3 regions of the Micromonospora yangpuensis genome follow, and region 1 is predicted to be linked to each of the others. Evidence: predicted binding sites of a transcription regulator. Region 1 holds the regulator's gene; each other region holds the start of a gene.

Region 1 (5,995 bases):
ACGCCGGGGTGTTCGGGCCGGCCGACCCACCGCACCCGGTCTTCGAGTCCAGCTACGAGCAGTGGCGGCAGCGGTGGCGGGAGGTCCTCGACACCAACCTCGTCGGGGCCGCCAACGTGGCCTGGTGCGCCGCCCAGCACATGCGCGAGCGGGGCGGTCGGATCGTCAACGTCTCGTCCCGGGGCGCCTTCCGGGGCGAGCCGACCAACCCGGCGTACGGGGCGAGCAAGGCCGGGCTGAACGCGATGGGTCAGTCCCTGGCGGTGGCGTTGGCCCCGTACGGCATCGCGGTCGCGATGGTGGCGCCCGGTTTCGTGGCCACCGACATGACCAACGAGCACCTCAAGGCTCCCCGGGGTGACGCGGTCCGGGCGCAGAGCCCGTTCGACCGGGTGGGCCGGCCGGAGGAGATCGCCGCCGCCGTGCACTGGCTGGCCTCCCCGGCCGCCGAGTGGGCCTCCGGCACCGTGCTCGACCTCAACGGCGCCTCCCACCTCCGCTGAAAGGAAGGGCCCCCTGTTATCGCTTTCGGTATAGGAGGGGACCCTTCCTAACGCCTGTGGTCCGGCGGGCGCCGGACCAGCCTGTCCGGCGGGCGCGTGCCGACCGGCCCTACGGGCGCCGAATGGGTCGCCGGGACAGGGTGGTCGAGTGCCGGCACGGGGTAAGGATTGCCGACATGGCCGACACCCCGCCGCTGGACCTCGCCGACGAATACCAGGTGGCCGATGGCCACGACGACGACCCGATCCTGCTCCGCCCGGACGGCACGCCGGTGGACACCTGGCGGGAGGACTACCCGTACGACCACCGCATGGAGCGCGAGGAGTACGACCGGCACAAGCGGCTGCTGCAGATCGAGCTGCTCAAGCTGCAGGAGTGGATCACGGAGTCCGGTGAGCGGTTGGTGATCCTCTTCGAGGGGCGGGACGCGGCCGGCAAGGGCGGCACCATCAAGCGCTTCATGGAGCATCTGAACCCACGCGGGGCGCAGGTGGTGGCGCTGACCAAGCCCAACGAGCGGGAGTCCAGCCAGTGGTACTTCCAGCGCTGGTTGCGGCACCTGCCGGCCGCCGGTGAGATCGTGCTCTTCGACCGGTCCTGGTACAACCGGGCCGGCGTGGAGCGGGTGATGGGGTTCTGCACCCGCAAGGAATACCTGGAGTTCCTGCGGCAGGCCCCCGAGCTGGAGCGGATGCTCACCCGGTCGGGGATCCGGCTGGTCAAGTTCTGGTTCTCGGTGTCGCAGAACGAGCAGCGCACCCGGTTCGCCGTCCGCCAGGTCGACCCGGTACGACAGTGGAAACTCTCCCCGATGGACATCGCCTCGCTGGACCGGTGGGACGAGTACACCGAGGCGAAGGAGGCGATGTTCTTCTACACCGACACCGCCGACGCGCCGTGGACGGTGGTGAAGAGCAACGACAAGAAGCGCGCCCGCCTGGAGGCGATGCGCCACGTGCTCAACCGATTCGAGTACGCCAACAAGGATCCCGAGGTCGTCGGAGTGCCGGACCCGCTGATCGTCGGCCCGGCCGGCCTGGACCTGCGCCCGGACGACCACCCGGTGCAGGTCTTCCCCCGGCTCTGACGGCGCGGGATCTCTCTCGTCCCGGCAGCCACCCTCCCCCGCCCCGGCAGCCTCCCCCACGTCCCGGCGGCCTCCCCCACGTGCCGGCAGCCGCCCTCTCCCGTCCCGGCAGCCTCCCCCGTCCGGGGACTCTCCCGTGCCGGGCGGCGAGAAGGCAGCTTCCGGCTCGGGCGGTGAGAGGGGAACCCTGCTATACCGAAAGCGTTAACAGGGGGCCCTTCCTTACCCGGCTACCAGCGGGTTAGGCGGGTGGAGAGCAGGGCGAGGGCGGCGACCCCGGCGGTGGAGGTACGCAGCACCGTCGGGCCCAGCCGGACCGGCCGGGCACCGGCGGCGGTGAAGGTGGTCAGTTCCGTCTCGGCCACCCCACCCTCCGGGCCCACCACCAGCACGATCTCGCCGGTCGTGGGCAACTCGGCGGTGCTCAGCCGTTCGTCGGCGCCCTCGTGCAGGACGAACGCGGCGGCGGCGCCGGCCAGCCGGCGGGCCACCGTCGGGGTGGACTCGTCGGGTGCTCCGGCCACCACCGGCAGCCAGGCCCGGCGGGCCTGTTTGGCGGCCTCCCGGGCGGTCGCCGCCCACTTCTGCCGGGCCCGTACGCCCCGTTCACCCCGCCACTGCACCACCGAGCGGGACGCCGCCCAGGGCACGATCTCGTCCACCCCGACCTCGGTCATCGCCTGCACGGCCAGTTCACCCCGGTCGCCCTTGGCGATGCCCTGCACCACCACGAGGCGGGGTACCGGCGCGTCGACGTACCCCCGGGAGGTGATATCGGCGGTGAGGCTGCCCCGGCCGACGGTGGTGACCACGGCGTCGGCGGTGCCGCCTCGGCCGTCGGCGAGCAGCAGTTCCTGGCCGGCCCGCAGGCGTTGCACGGTGGCGGCGTGGTGGCCCTCCGGCCCGTCGAGGGTCAGGGTGTCACCGGTGGGCAGGGCGTCGACCAGGAAGAGCGGCGCGGACACTCAGGCGTGCCCGTTGAAGGCGTCCCGCATCCGGGAGAAGAAGCCACCCTGCTTGGTCAGCTCGGCGACCTCCTCGCCCCGGGTCTTGGCGAAGTCGCGCAGCATCCGCTCCTGGTCGGCGTCGAGCTTGGTGGGCGTCCGCACGTCGAGGTGGACGTAGAGGTCGCCCCGGCCGGTGCCGCGCAGGTGTGGCACCCCACGGGCGCGCAGCCGCAGGGTGCTGCCCGGCTGGGTGCCGGCCTTGACGTCGACGGTCTCCTCGCTGTCCAGGGTCTTGATGGTCAGCCGGGTGCCCAGGGCGGCGGCGGTCATCGGCACCGTGACCCGGCAGTGCAGGTCGTCGCCCTTGCGGGAGTAGACGTCGTGCGGCCGCTCGTGGATCTCGACGTAGAGGTCTCCGGGGGTGCCGCCACCCGGGCCGACCTCGCCCTGCTGGGCCAGCCGGATCCGCATGCCGTCCTCGACCCCGGCCGGGATCTTGACGGTCAGCGAGCGGCGGGTGCGGACCCGTCCGTCGCCGGCGCAGGTCGGGCAGGGGTGCGGGATCGTGGTGCCGTAGCCCTGGCAGACCGTGCAGGGGCGGGCGGAGACCACCTGGCCGAGGAAGGTGCGTTGCACCGACTGCACCTCGCCCCGGCCACCGCACGTCTCGCAGGTGGCCAGGTGGGTGCCGGCGGCGGTGCCCGCGCCGGAGCAGGTGGTGCAGAGCACGGCCGTGTCGACGTTGATCGGCGCCTCGACGCCGAAGGCGGTCTCCTGCAGGTCGAGTTCCAAGCGCAGGATGGCGTCCGCGCCGGGTCGGGTCCGCGGGCGCGGACCCCGGGCGCCACCGGCGGCCCCGCCGAAGAACGCGTCCATGATGTCCTGGAAGCCGGCGAACGGGCCGGCGCCGGGCCCGCCCGGGCCACCCGCGCCGCCGCCGGGTGCCAGCGGGTCGCCGCCCAGGTCGACGATCTGCCGTTTCCGGTCGTCCGACAGGACCTCGTACGCGGCGTTGATGTCCTTGAACTTCTCCTGGGCCTCCGGGTCCGGATTCACGTCCGGGTGGAACCGCCGCGCCAACTTGCGGTAGGCGCGCTTGATCTCGTCATCGGAGGCTTCCCGGTCAACCCCGAGAATGCCGTAGTAGTCCCTGGCCACTGCGTCCCGTGTCCTCATGTTTCGTCTCGCTCTGCGCCGATCGTCGGCCCGACTGGTCAGTTCTGGGCCAGCAGCTCGCCCACGTAGCGTGCCACGGCCCGGACCGTGGCGATGGTGCCGGGGTAGTCCATCCGGGTCGGCCCCAGCACCCCCAACCCACCAACGATGGTCGTGCCCGGCCCGTAGCCGGTGCTGACCACCGAGGCGGCGCGCAGGTTGTCGACCTCGTTCTCGTCGCCGATCAGCACCCGGGTGGTGCTCGGCTCGGCCTCGCCGATCAGCTTGAGCAGGACGACCTCCTCCTCCAGCGCCTCCAGGATCGGCCGTAGCGACCCCTGGAAGTCGAGCAGGCCGCCCCGGGTCAGGTTGGCGGTGCCGGCCAGCGCCAGCCGCTCCTCGTGCCGCTCGACAAGCGTCTCCAGCAGCACGGTGGAGAGCGTGGTCATGGCCGGGCGCAGCTGCGGCGAGGCCTCCTCGACCAGCGCCTGCACCAGCGGCGGGGTCTCGGAGAGCCGGGTACCGCCGAGCTTCTCGTTGAGCAGGCGACGCAGGTCGGTGACGTCGTCGGCGGGGATCGGCGCGGGCAGCTCGACCAGCCGCTGCTCGACCCGGCCGGTGTCGGCGATCATGACCAGCATCAGCCGGGTGGTGGAGATCGGCACCAGCTCCAGGTGACGGACCGAGGAACGGGCGAGGCTCGGGTACTGCACCACGGCCACCTGGCGGGTGAGCTGGGCCAGCAGCCGCACCGTGCGGTGCACCACGTCGTCGAGGTCGACCGCGCCGAGCAGGAACCGCTCGATGGCCCGTCGTTCGGCGGGGCTGAGCGGCTTGACCCGGGACAGCCGGTCGACGAAGAGCCGGTAGCCGCGGTCGGTGGGCACCCGGCCGGCGCTGGTGTGCGGCTGCCGGATGTAGCCCTCCTCCTCCAGCACCGCCATGTCGTTGCGGACGGTCGCCGGGGAGACACCGAGCTGGTGCCGCTCGACCAGGGCCCGACTGCCGACCGGCTCCTGGGTGGCTACGTAGTCCTCGACGATCGCGCGCAGCACGGCGAGTTTGCGGTCGTCGAGACCCATGCTCCCACCTCCTGTCGCGCGTCGACCCGGCTCGCGGGCCGCGCGGCCGCGCCGTCGGGTGCGGGCCGGCCGCACCTCCTGGCACTCGACTGTAGCGAGTGCCAGTCTACGTCGGGTGCCCGCGGCGACGCGATGATCGGTACCGCGCCGGAGCCCGGTGCGCCCCGTCACCTGTGTCGCTCCGGTGCCCCCTTGCCGGCTGCACCTACCGTGAGCTTCATGACTGAACCACCTCGCCCACCGGGATCGGGCGACCCCGACCCTCAGCGGTCCGATCCGACCGCCCCGATGCATCCCCCCGCCGACCCCTTCGGCTACGAACCACCCACCGCTCCACTGTCCGGGACGTCAGGGCCGGGCGACTACCCCCCACCCGGTGGATACCCCCCGCCGGAGCAGCCCACCTCCGGTGGCTACCCGCCACCGTTCCCGGGCACCGGGGGCTACCCGCCGCCCGGCGGCAACCCTCCGCCGGGCAACTATCCCCCACCGGGTGGGAATCCCCCGCCGGGCGTCGGGTACCCGACCGGCGGCGGCTACGGTGGGCCACCGGCCGGCTACCCCAGCTCCGAGGAGAAGAACTGGGCGCTCATCGCCCACTTCGGCGGGGCGCTCGGGGTGGTCGTCGGCGGTGGGCTGCTGGGTTGGGTCGCCCCACTGATCGCGTACTCGGCCAAGGGGCAGTCGCCGGCCGTCCGGGCACACGCCGTGGCCGCGCTGAACTTCCAGCTCACCTGGGTGATCGCGCTCGCGCTCAGCTTCGTACTGGCCTTCGTCACCTGCGGGGTGCTGTTCTTCGTGCCGATGCTGGTCGCGCTGGTGCCGCTGATCTTCGGCATCGTCGCCGGGGTCAAGGCCGGCGAGGGCGTCCTCTACCGCTACCCGATGACGTCCCGCTTCATCAAGTAGGCCGGGCGGATTCACCGCGGCCGGACCGCCGGGTGTGCTCAGGGCAGTAGGTCGCGGACCACGGCGTCGGCGAGCAGGCGGCCACGCAGGGTGAGCACCGCCCGACCGTCGGCGTACCGTGCCCCGTCGAGCAGGCCGGCCGTCCGGGCCCGCTCGGCGCCGGCCCGCCCCGGCTCGTCGAGCACCGACAGGGGCAGCCCGTCGGCCAGCCGGAGCCGGAGCATCACGTCCTCCATGTGCGCCTCGGTGGCGGTGAGCACCTCCCGGGCCTGGCCCGGTGAGTGCCCCCGGGCCAGCCGGGCCGCGTACGC
Region 2 (5,995 bases), 870 kb from region 1:
CGCTGTTCACGCTGCCACCGGTCGGATTCGTGCTGGCCGCGCTGCACGCGGCGGCGCTGCGCTCGGGCCGACCGTCCGGCTCCGCCGCGACCCGCTGGCTGGTCGGGCTCGGCGTGTTCGGTCCGCTTGCCTACGCCGACCCGGAGGAGATCACGCTCCTGCTGGCCGACTCCCGCGACGTGCCGTTCTGGGTCGCGGTGGCGACCGCGGCCGGGCTGGCCGTCGCGGTCGCGCTGGCCATCGGGTACGGCGTCGTGCTCGGCCGGGCCCGCGGTGCCCACCCGGCGCGGCGGGTCGCAGTCGCCGCCGTCGCGGTCGGGCTGGCCGCCGGCGCGGTGGTCGGTCTCGGCCCCGGCCAACCCGGGCTGCACGGCGAACGGCTGCTGGTGGTGCTGCGCGAGCAGGCGGACCTGACCGACCTGCCGGCCGCCGCGCCGGGTCGTGCCGGCCGGGACGCCCGCGTCACCGAGGTGCACCGCCGACTGGTCGACACCGCCGAGCGGACCCAGGTCGACCTGCGCCGGGAGCTGCGTCGGCTGCGGCTGGCACCCACCCCCTACTACCTGGTCAACGCCATCGAGACCGACGGCGGGCCGGCGGTACGGGCCTGGCTGAGCCGCCGGCCCGAGGTGGCCCGGGTACTGGTCAGCCAGCGGCTGCGACCGCTACCGGCGGCGGTACCGGCCAACCGCGGCGACCAGAGCGCGCCGGCCGGGCCGGCCTGGAACATCTCGCTGATCGGTGCGGACCGGGTGTGGAGCGAGTTCGGGGTGACCGGTGCCGGGGTGGTGGTGGGCAGCTCCGACTCCGGGGTGGACGGTGCCCATCCGGCGCTCTCCGCCGGCTTCCGGGGCGGCGACGACTCCTGGTACGACCCGTGGGCCGGCACCCCGGCCCCGACCGACCGCAGCGGACACGGCACCCACACGCTGGGCAGCGCGGTCGGCCGCAGCGGGATCGGGGTGGCCCCCGACGCCAGGTGGACCGGCTGCGTCAACCTCAACCGCAACCTCGGCAGCCCGGCCCGGTACCTGGACTGCCTCCAGTTCATGCTGGCCCCGTTCCCGGTAGGCGGGGACCCGTTCCGCGACGGTCGCCCCGCACGCGCCCCGGACGTGCTCACCAACTCGTGGGGATGTCCGCCGATCGAGGGCTGTGACCCGGGGGTGCTCCGGCCGGCCACCGCCGCGCTGGAGGCGGCGGGCATCTTCGTGGTGGCCGCCGCCGGCAACACCGGCCCGTCCTGTGGCTCGATCGAGGACCCGCCGGCGACGTACCCGGATGTGTTGACCGTCGGTGCGGTGGACCGGCAGCGGCAGGTGACGATCTTCTCCAGCCGGGGTCCGGCGGCCGGCGGCGCGGCCAAGCCTGACCTGGTCGCGCCCGGCGCGGGGGTGCTCTCCGCGATGCCCGGCGGCGGGTACGCCACCCTGGACGGCACCTCGATGGCCACCCCGCAGGTGGCCGGCGTGGTGGCGCTGATGTGGTCGGCCAACCCGGACCTGGTCGGCGACGTCGACCGGACCCGGCAGCTGCTGCGGGACACCGCGACCCCGGCCCGGCCCGACCCCGACCAACCGGCCGGCGGGTGCCCGGGTGCGGACCGCGCCGGTGCCGGCGTGGTCGACGCCTACGCCGCCGTCCAGGCCGCCCGGGGCTGACCCGGCTGAGCTGTGCGGCTGGCCCGGGCTGGGGCTGCCCGGCTGCGGGCGACGGTGTGGGGGCTGGACAGCGGAAGGGGCGGGCCGCTGACGCGGCCCGCCCCTTCCGGCGTTCGTGGAGCTGGACTCAGAAGTCCATCTCCCCGCCACCCGGAGCAGCCGGGGCGGCCGGGTTCTTCTCCGGCTTGTCCGCCACGACGGCCTCGGTGGTGAGGAAGAGCGCCGCGATCGACGAGGCGTTCTGCAGCGCCGACCGGGTCACCTTGGCCGGGTCGATGATGCCCGCGGCCAGCAGGTCGACGTACTCGCCGCTGGCGGCGTTGAGGCCGTGCCCGGCGTCCAGGTTGCGGACGCGCTCGACGACCACGCCACCCTCCAGACCGGCGTTCACGGCGATCTGCCGCAGCGGGGCGTCCAGCGCGATCTTGACGATCTGCGCACCGGTCGCCTCGTCACCGGCCAGGTCCAGCTTGTCGAAGGCGGTCTTGCCGGCCTGCACCAGCGCGACGCCACCACCCGGGACGATGCCCTCCTCGACGGCGGCCTTCGCGTTGCGAACGGCGTCCTCGATGCGGTGCTTGCGCTCCTTCAGCTCGACCTCGGTGGCCGCGCCGACCTTGATCACCGCAACGCCACCGGCCAGCTTGGCCAGCCGCTCCTGCAGCTTCTCCCGGTCGTAGTCCGAGTCGCTCTTGTCGATCTCGGCCCGGATCTGGTTCACCCGGCCCTGGATCTGGTCGGCGTCACCGGCACCGTCGACGATGGTGGTCTCGTCCTTGGTCACCACGACCTTGCGGGCGCGGCCCAGCATCTCGATGCCGGCGGCGTCGAGCTTGAGGCCGACCTCCTCGCTGATGACCTGGCCACCGGTGAGGATGGCGATGTCGGTCAGCATGGCCTTGCGGCGGTCACCGAAGCCCGGCGCCTTGACGGCGACCGACTTGAAGGTGCCCCGGACCTTGTTGACCACCAGGGTGGCCAGGGCCTCGCCCTCCAGGTCCTCGGCGATGATCAGCAGCGGCTTGCCCGACTGCATAACCTTCTCCAGGATCGGGAGCAGGTCCTTCACCGACGAGATCTTGCTGTTCGCGATCAGGATGTACGGGTCGTCGAAGACGGCCTCCATACGCTCCGGGTCGGTCATGAAGTAGGCCGAGATGTAGCCCTTGTCGAAGCGCATGCCCTCGGTGAGCTCAAGCTCAAGCCCGAAGGTGTTGCTCTCCTCGACGGTGATGACGCCTTCCTTGCCGACCTTGTCCATCGCCTCGGCGATGATCTCGCCGACGCTGCTGTCACCAGCGGAGATGGAGGCGGTGGAGGCGATCTGCTCCTTGGTCTCGACGTCCTTGGCGAGCTTGGACAGCTCCTCCGAGACGCTGGAGACCGCGGCCTCGATGCCCCGCTTCAGGGCCATCGGGTTGGCGCCGGCGGCCACGTTGCGCAGGCCCTCACGGACCAGGGCCTGGGCCAGGACGGTCGCCGTCGTCGTGCCGTCGCCGGCCACGTCGTCGGTCTTCTTGGCGACCTCCTTGACCAGCTCAGCGCCGATCTTCTCGTACGGGTCCTCGAGCTCGATCTCCTTGGCGATGCTCACACCATCGTTGGTGATGGTGGGGGCACCCCACTTCTTCTCGAGCACGACGTTGCGGCCCTTCGGGCCGAGCGTCACCTTCACGGCGTCGGCGAGCTGGTTCATGCCCCGCTCGAGGCCGCGGCGCGCCTCTTCGTCGAACGCGATCATCTTGGCCATACGGCGTTGTCCTCCTGGACACTCACGGGCCACCCGAGTGTGAGTCCCGGATGGGCCGCCTGGTGTACGCACCTTGGGACGTCGCCGTCGAGTGACAGCGACATCCTTCGGCCGGGCCGGATAGCCCGCGACGACCGGCCATGTGCCGCGTGCCGTCTCCAACGGCGTACGACCGTGGCCCTACCGCCCCGACCATTGGCACTCACCGTACGCGAGTGCCAATGACTTGTTTAGCACTCTCCCCTGCCGAGTGCAAGCACGATGCCGCCGATCAGACCGGATCCGGGCCCTCGCCCAGCCGGACTTCAGGCGCTTGACCTGCGCGGATTCCGCTCCTGGTCAGCCGAGTTCGGCTGCCAGTCGGGCGCTGTTCACCGGCGCCTCGTGGATCCGTTGCTCGGCGTAGGTCACCACCAGCCCGACCAACTGGATGAGGTGGGCCGGCAGACTCAGCAGCGCGGAAAGGGAGACCACCACGATCGCGCCCACGGTCAGCTGCGGGGAGGTCATCGGGTCGTCCCCGAACGGCAGCATGCCCACCGACTCCAGCAGGTCGAGAAGCACGGCGATGCCGAAGACCACGGCCCCCAGCAGTGCCACCCGCCCGAGCATCATGCCGAACCGGTCGTGGAACATCCGGAAGGACCGCCCGATCGGGTTGCTCCGCTCGAACAGGTAGACCGGCCCGGCCAGGCTCAACGCGGCGGCCAGATAGATCCCGGGCAGAATGCAGAAGCAGACTCCCACCAGGATCAGCAGACCCAGCACCAGGGTCCAGCCCCACAGCCCCAACGCCCGGCGCAGGCCGTAGCGCAGGGCCGTGGCGAAGTCCACCGGTTCGCCGGCCGCCTGCCGGGCGATCACCCAGCTACCGGCCGCCCAGCCGATGCTCTGCACCAGACCCACCAGCACGGTGGCGGCCAGCAGGGTGATGCCGAAGACCACCATGTCCCGGGTGAACCCGTCGGGCAGCACCGGCAACGCACCGGGCGCCGGCTCCTCGATCCCGAACGTCGGGTCGAGCAGCAGCGTCACCACCGAGATGATCAACGTCGGCAGCACCTGGGTGAGCAGCGTCAGGGGCAGCAACACCGGCCAGCCCCGGCGTACCGCGCCGACGCACCGGGAGAACCAGCCACCCAGGCCCGCGCCGGGCGGGTTGACAAGCAGATCCCGCGGGTCCCACCCACCGGGCTGCCCGGGCCCGGCATAGGCCTGCCCGGGGTAGGGCTGACCCGGGTACGGCTGACCCGGATAGGGCTGCCCGGGATACGGCTGACCCGGGTAAGGGTGCCCGGGATACGACTGACCCGGGTAAGGGTGCCCCGGGTACGCCTGCCCGGGGTAGGACTGCCCGGGGTGGGACTGCCCGGGGTGGGACTGACCCGGGTACGGCTGGCCGGGGTGTTGCTGCCCGGGATACGGCTGGCCGGGGTGTGCTGGCGGGTTGCCCCCGTACGGTGGTTGGCCGGCGGGGGAACCGGCACCGGGCGGCGTACCGGGTGGGTAGCCCCCGGCCGGCGGGACCACGTGGGCCGGGGGGCCCGGTACGGGCGGCTCCGGACTGGACTGCCCCGCCCCCGACGGTCCGTGCGCCATCGCCCCCGGACCGAGCTGGCCCGGCCCACCAGTCCTCGACCCGGCCTGACCCGGGCCTGCCGCCCCTGCCCCGGCCTGGCCCGACGCTGCCGCCTCCGGCTGGCCCGACGCGCCCGCTCCAGGCCCGGCCGGCGCACCCGCGCCGGGCTGACCCGACCCCTGCGGGCCCGGGACGGAACCGTCCGCCCCGGAACCGGATCGATCCAGCCCGCCAGGGTCCGCACCGGCCTGTCCCGGCGCATCCAGACGCGAGCCGGACCGGCCCGGCGCACCCGGGTCGGGGTCGGGCGCGGAGGGGTCCGAGCCCGGCCAGACCGCAGTCGGATCCAACGGAGGCCGCGGAATCGAACTGTCCGGCGACTCGGACGACTGCGGCCCCGGCGACCCCGGCACGGCGGCACGCCCCGGCTCGAAGTGCTCCGGTCGCGATCGGTCGGTCATGGGGCCTCCTCAGCAACGACGGCTGGATCGGCTCATGATCCTCCACAACGCGCGCAACAACCGCATCACCGGTGTGGTGGAATCACCGCCCCCGATGGCCGAGGGCGGTGTCGGAGTGAGGCGGTCAGGCGACGACCCGTACCCGCTCGGCCTGGGGCCCCTTCTGCCCCTGGGCGATCTCGAACTCCACCCGCTGGCCATCGTCCAACGCCTTGTAGCCGTCCATCTCGATGGCGGAGAAGTGAACGAAGACGTCCTGTCCGCCGTCGACGGCGATGAAGCCGTAGCCCTTTTCGGCGTTGAACCACTTCACGGTGCCCTGTGCCACGGTGCACTTCCTCACTCTGCGCGGCGCTCCACAACCTCGCGGACGCCGGGCACGGCCGAGCGTCCGGATCGCCCCCTTTTCGATCGATGCGAACCGACGAAATCTGGCGATCGAAATCGCACGGTACACGAACCATCACGCTGGCGCACGACCGCAAAAGGTGCAAATCACTACGATCACCGACCCGACCCGCATCGGTGTGCATCGTTGCGGTAT
Region 3 (5,995 bases), 540 kb from region 1:
CTCCTTCGTCACGGAGGGGAGGTCTTCCAGAGCCCTCCGGCGGGGCGCCGCCCGGCACGGGGTGACCGTGCCGGGCGGCGCTGCGTCGAAGGGTGGTCAGCCCCGGTACGAGGCTGGGCGTACGGTCAGCCTCGGTGCGAGGCTGGGCGTACGGTCAGCTGATGCCGGCGTCGGCGCAGAGCTTGGCGTACGAGTCGGCGCAGAGCTTGTCCTTCTCGACGTAGCCGTCGGCCACCACGTCCTTGACGTTCTCCTTGTAGATCAGCTTCGGCTCCAGCAGCCGGGCGGGAACGTCCCGACCGCTCTCCGGGTCCTTGACCGTCTGCCCGGTTTCCTTCCGCTCACCCTTGGCCACCGCGATGGCCAGCTCGGCCGCGGCGTCGGCCTCCTGCTTGACCGCCTTGTAGACGGTCATGCACTGGTCGCCGGCGAGGATGTTCTGCAGACCCTGCAGGTCGGCGTCCTGGCCGGTCACCGGCACCTTGCCGTTGAGCTTGTTCTTCTTCAGCACCGAGATGGCCGCGTTGCCGAGGCCGTCGTTGGCGCTGAGCACCCCGTCGATCTTGCCGCTGGTCTGGGTCAGCATCTGCTCGAACAGCGTGGTCGCCTGGGCCGGGTCCCAGTCCGGCACCGACTGCTCGGGGCCCTTGACGAACTCCTTGGAGTCGAACTTCGGCTTGAGCACCGAGTCGTACCCGTTCTTGAACAGGGTGGCGTTGTTGTCGGTAGGCGAGCCGTTCAGGTAGGCGATGACCGGGTTCTTGGTGCCCTGGTCGGCCAGGCACTTGCTCAGGCCCTCACCCTGGAGCTTGCCGACGGCCTCGTTGTCGAAGCTGACGTAGTACTGCGCGGAGCCGCCCAGGGTGAGCCGGTCGTAGTCGATGGTCGCCACGCCCTGCGCCTTGGCCTTGTCCAGCACGGCCTTGCCGGTGCCGGAGTCCAGGTTGACGATCATCAGGGCGGTCGCCCCCTGCGTGATCATCTGGTCGGCGATGGTCTGGAAGGCGTTCTTGTCGTTCTGCGCGTTCTGGATGTCGTAATCAACACCGGCGGCCTCGAAGGCGGCCTGGAGGAACTTGCGGTCTGCGGTTTCCCAGCGGGCGGAGGACTTGCTGTCCGGCAGGATCACGCCGATCTTCGGCTTCTTCTCGTTGCCGCCGGCCTCGGTGTCGCCGGAGTCGTCGCCACAGGCGGTGAGACCGCCGGTGGCGAGTAGGCCCACGGCGGCGATGGTGAGGATCCCTCTGCGCATCTGCGGGGTTCCTTTCGGGGGTGGGGTTGCCGGGTGTGGTTTGTTGTGTCCGGCAACGTATTTCGCGTCACACGTCACGCACAAGACCGCCGAGGTCATGAATTTGTTGGCGGCGGTAACAATTCAGCAACGCCACCGCCGTGCCCCGGAAACCACCCAGCTAACCGGGTCGCTCCCGGCGTCGCGGCGCCCTGCTCAGGCCCCCGACCGGGCCGGCCGGAGCGTGGGGGCCATGCCGTGGGGCGCTGGCGGCCTTGGCTGCGGTCAGCTGAGCGGGGTGTAGATGGCTGCCGGGCGGGGCGTTGCCGGCTGCCTGGCTGCCGGGCGGGGCGCTGGCGGCTGCCCGGCTGCCCGGCGGGGCGTTGGTGGCCCTGGACGACGGTCAGCCGGGCGGGGCGATGGTGGCCCTGGGCGACGGTCAGCCGAGCGGGGCGATGGTGGCCCCGGTGAGGGCGACCAGGTCGGCGGGGGCGAGTTCGAGTTGCAGCCCGCGCCGGCCGGCACTGACGTAGACCGTGTCGAAGGTCAGCGCGGAGGAGTCCACCACCGTGGGCAGCTGCCTGCGTTGGCCGAGCGGACTGATCCCGCCACGCACGTAACCGGTGGCCCGCTCGGCGACCGTACGCTCGGCCAGCCCGGCCCGCTTGCCGCCCACCGCCGCCGCGAGGGCCTTGAGGCTCAGCTCGCCGGTGACCGGTACGACCGCCACCACCAGCGCGCCGTCGACCTCGGTGACCAGGGTCTTGAACAGGCGCTCCGGTGGCACCCCGAGGGCCCGCGCGACCACCGCGCCGTAGTTCGGCGCATCCGGCGCGACCCGGTACGCGTGGGTGCGGTGAGCGATCCGCCGCCGGGTCAGCAGCGCCGTCGCCGGGGTGCCCTGTCCCGCCATGCCCGACAGGCTAGACCGGTGGACCTGCCGCCGCTCGCCGATTCCGCCTCGATCGACCCGCCCGGCGGGTGGCGCGCCCGGCGGGTGGCGTGGCCGGTTGATCCACTCGGTTGGGGCGATATGGCGGGGTCAGCCGGGCCCGGATACCGCCATGTCGTCCCAACCGAGTGGATCAAAGCCGGGGGTGCGCCATCCCGGGAGTGATGGGAAGGGCAGCATGGATGTCATCCCGGCGCGATCAACCCTGGGTCGCCGGTCAGGTCACTGGGCGGCACAACAGGGTGGTCGGGGCACCTGCCACCCGGGTCAACACCAGGCTCGCCGGCTGGTCCCCGGTGAGCCGCAGATCGCGGCGGAGCTGCTCCGGCTCCAACGCGGAACCACGCTTCAGGATCTCCACCCGGCCGACCCGTCGCTCCCGCAGCAGCGCACGCAGCCGTTTCAACGAGAACGGCAGCACGTCGGTCACCTCCAGGCAGCGGGCGAACGGGGTCACCGTGGCGGTGTCGGCGTACAGGTAGGCGATGCTCGGGTCAGCCAGCGTGGCATCCAGTTCGGCGCCGAGTTCGGCGACCAGGTGGGCGCGGACCACCGCCGGGTCCGGGTCGTAGAGGAACCGCCGTACCGGCCCGACCGCCGCCTCCGCCATGCCGCTACCGCCCAACTGGTGCACCGTCTGCCGCGCGGCCTCGCCCCCGCCGTGCTGCCGCGCGGCCTCGCGCTCGCTGGGGTGAGAAGGGTGCCCTTCTCGACCGTATGCGTTAACAGGGGGCCCTTCCTTACCCAGCAGGGTGGCGCGGCGGGGGAGGTGGGCCAGCGGGCCACACCAGAGGGCGGCCTCGACCAGGTCGCCGTCGACGCTCACCCACTCCGCCTCCGCGTCGGCCGGGATCAGCGCGTGGTCGAGGCCGGGGGCCACCTTGACCACCGTGTTCGGCACCCGGTGCGCCAGACCGGTGACGAAGTCCCAGGGCGGCGAGTAGGAGTTCGGGTCGAAGATCCGTCGGCCGGTGCCGGCCCGCCGACGGGCCGGGTCGCAGAAGACCGCGTCCACCCCGGACACGTCGAAGGCGGTGGCGTCGCCGCAGGTCACGGTGAACAGGTCGGCCAGCCCGGCGGCCTCGGCGTTGGCGGCGGCCAGCGCGGCGGTGAGCGGGTCGGCCTCCACGCCGTACACCCGGATGCCGGCACGGGCGGCGGCGAGCGCGTCGGCACCGAGGCCGCACCCCAGATCGGCCAGGGTGTCCACCCCGACGGCCCGTAACCGTTCGGCCCGTCGTCGGGCGACTACCGACCGGGTGGCCTGCTCCAGACCGGCCCGGGTGAAGAACATCCCGGCGGCGACCGGGCCGAACTTGCCGACCGCCCGGCGGCGCAGCTCCGCCTGGGTCAGCGCGGCGGCGGCCAACCCGGCGGGTACGCCGGTGGCCCGCAGCGCACCCGCCGCGCGCAGCGGGTCACCGCCGGCCAGTCGCGCGGCCGTGGCCAGTGCCGCCGACCCCTCGGGGGTACGCAGCGCGGCGAGCTGTTCCAGATCCACCCGGCCATTGTCGCGGGCTGTCCCATGACCGCCGAGCCGGCCGTCGCCGATTCCCACCGTTGCCGGGCCCGGTCCTCGGATCTCCGCAGCGGGTGGCCGGCGGGGGAACAGTGGCGGACACGACCGTGGCGGATTGGCACTCTCCTTGACGGAGTGCTAGCCGAGGAATAACCTGCGATTAGCACTCTCGCCATGAGGGTGCCAGCTCCCGGGCCTTCCCGGCACGGGTGCTCACGCCAGGCGGACCGGCACCCGCGACGACGGTCCCGCCCGGTGGCATGAGGCAGATTGACGCTGGTCGGATTCTCGACCGGCTACGAAACCAATACCCCAGGAGGGTATGCCCGTGACTACCGCGACCAAGGTTGCGATCAAGCCGCTCGAGGACCGCATCGTGGTCCAGGCGAACGAGGCCGAGACCACGACGGCGTCCGGCATCGTGATCCCCGACACCGCCAAGGAGAAGCCCCAGGAGGGCGTCGTCCGGGCCGTCGGCCCGGGCCGGGTCGACGACAGCGGCAACCGGATCCCGGTTGACGTGCAGGTCGGCGACACCGTCCTCTACTCCAAGTACGGCGGCACCGAGGTCAAGTACGCCGGCGAGGAGTACCTGGTGCTCTCCGCCCGCGACGTCCTCGCGGTCATCGAGAAGTAACCAACCGAATCAGTGTCGCTGCCCCGGTCCGGCTCGCCGGGCCGGGGCAGCACGCTTCGAAGGGACATTCATGGCGAAGATCCTGAGCTTCTCGGACGACGCCCGACACCTGCTGGAGCACGGTGTCAACGCCCTCGCTGACGCGGTCAAGGTCACTCTCGGCCCGCGCGGGCGCAACGTCGTCCTGGACAAGAAATTCGGTGCGCCGACGATCACCAACGATGGTGTGACCATCGCCAAGGAGATCGAGCTCACCAACCCGTACGAGAACCTGGGCGCGCAGCTGGTCAAGGAGGTGGCGACCAAGACCAACGACGTCGCCGGCGACGGGACCACCACCGCGACCGTGCTGGCGCAGGCGATGATCCGCGAGGGTCTGCGCAACGTGACCGCCGGGGCCAACCCGATCGGGCTCAAGCGTGGCGTCGACGCTGCCGCCCAGAAGGTCTCCGAGGCGCTGCTGGAGCGTGCCGTGGAGGTCGACGACAAGAAGTCGATCGCGCACGTCGCGACCATCTCCGCGCAGGACTCCACCATCGGTGAGCTGATCGCCGAGGCGATGGAGCGGGTCGGCCGCGACGGTGTCATCACCGTCGAGGAGGGCTCCGCCCTGCACACCGAGCTGGACGTCACCGAGGGGCTCCAGTTCGACAAGGGCTTCATCTCGCCCAACTTCGTCACCGACGCGGAGTCGCAGGAGTCCGTCCTGGAGGACGCGTACATCCTGATCACCACGCAGAAGATCTCCGCGATCGAGGAGCTGCTGCCGCTGCTGGAGAAGGTCCTCTCCGACAGCAAGCCGCTGCTGATCATCGCCGAGGACGTCGACGGGCAGGCGCTCTCCACCCTGGTGGTCAACGCCATCCGCAAGACCGTCAAGGTCTGCGCGGTCAAGGCCCCCGGGTTCGGCGACCGCCGCAAGGCGATGCTCCAGGACCTGGCGATCGCCACCGGTGCCGAGCTGGTCGCCCCCGAGCTGGGCTACAAGCTGGACCAGGTCGGCCTGGAGGCGCTCGGCTCCGCCCGGCGCATCGTGGTCGACAAGGAGACCACCACCATCGTCGATGGTGGCGGCCAGTCCAGCGAGGTCAGCGACCGGGTCGCCCAGATCCGCAAGGAGATCGAGGCCTCGGACTCCGACTGGGACCGGGAGAAGCTGGGCGAGCGGCTGGCGAAGCTCTCCGGCGGTATCGCGGTCATCAAGGTGGGTGCGGCGACCGAGGTCGAGATGAAGGAGCGCAAGCACCGCATCGAGGACGCCATCGCCGCGACCAAGGCCGCGGTCGAGGAGGGTACGGTGCCCGGCGGCGGTGCCGCGCTCGCGCAGATCCTGCCGGTGCTCGACGACGACCTCGGCTTCACCGGTGACGAGAAGGTCGGTGTCTCGATCGTGCGCAAGTCGCTGGTCGAGCCGCTGCGCTGGATCGCGCAGAACGCCGGCCAGGACGGTTACGTCGTGGTGCAGAAGGTCGTCGGCGAGAAGTGGGGCCAGGGTCTCGACGCCGCCAACGGCTCCTACGTCGACCTGGCCAAGTCCGGCATCATCGACCCGGTGAAGGTGACCCGCAACGCGGTGACCAACGCCGCCTCGATCGCCGGGCTGCTGCTGACCACCGAGAGCCTGGTCGTGGAGAAGCCGGAGAAGGCCGAGCCGGC

What was found. Region 1 encodes HrcA, which represses chaperone genes, less so after heat shock. Its sites were predicted from a motif close to GGTTNGCACNCTCNNNNNGAGNGTGCNAACC; they were not measured.
Region 2: groL (chaperonin GroEL) is a predicted target of HrcA. The motif match lies at 3,605-3,635, and genes of this name have one in related genera.
Region 3: groES (co-chaperone GroES) is a predicted target of HrcA. The motif match lies at 3,861-3,891, and genes of this name have one in related genera.

Annotation. Positions count from the first base shown of each region.
Region 1 covers NZ_FMIA01000002.1:5,082,777-5,088,771, forward strand. Annotated here, with positions in the region: gene GA0070617_RS22885 (SDR family NAD(P)-dependent oxidoreductase) at 1-503, shown strand, start outside; gene ppk2 (polyphosphate kinase 2) at 680-1,591, shown strand; gene GA0070617_RS22895 (16S rRNA (uracil(1498)-N(3))-methyltransferase) at 1,822-2,556, opposite strand; gene dnaJ (molecular chaperone DnaJ) at 2,557-3,696, opposite strand; gene hrcA (heat-inducible transcriptional repressor HrcA) at 3,753-4,775, opposite strand; gene GA0070617_RS22910 (DUF4870 domain-containing protein) at 4,995-5,684, shown strand; gene hemW (radical SAM family heme chaperone HemW) at 5,723-5,995, opposite strand, start outside.
Region 2 covers NZ_FMIA01000002.1:5,953,049-5,959,043, forward strand. Annotated here, with positions in the region: gene GA0070617_RS26865 (S8 family serine peptidase) at 1-1,661, shown strand, start outside; gene groL (chaperonin GroEL) at 1,789-3,411, opposite strand; gene GA0070617_RS26875 (hypothetical protein) at 3,751-4,503, opposite strand; gene GA0070617_RS26880 (cold-shock protein) at 5,576-5,779, opposite strand.
Region 3 covers NZ_FMIA01000002.1:5,626,801-5,632,795, reverse strand. Annotated here, with positions in the region: gene GA0070617_RS25310 (sugar ABC transporter substrate-binding protein) at 155-1,252, opposite strand; gene ybaK (Cys-tRNA(Pro) deacylase) at 1,671-2,144, opposite strand; gene GA0070617_RS25300 (THUMP-like domain-containing protein) at 2,401-3,684, opposite strand; gene groES (co-chaperone GroES) at 4,025-4,339, shown strand; gene groL (chaperonin GroEL) at 4,410-5,995, shown strand, end outside.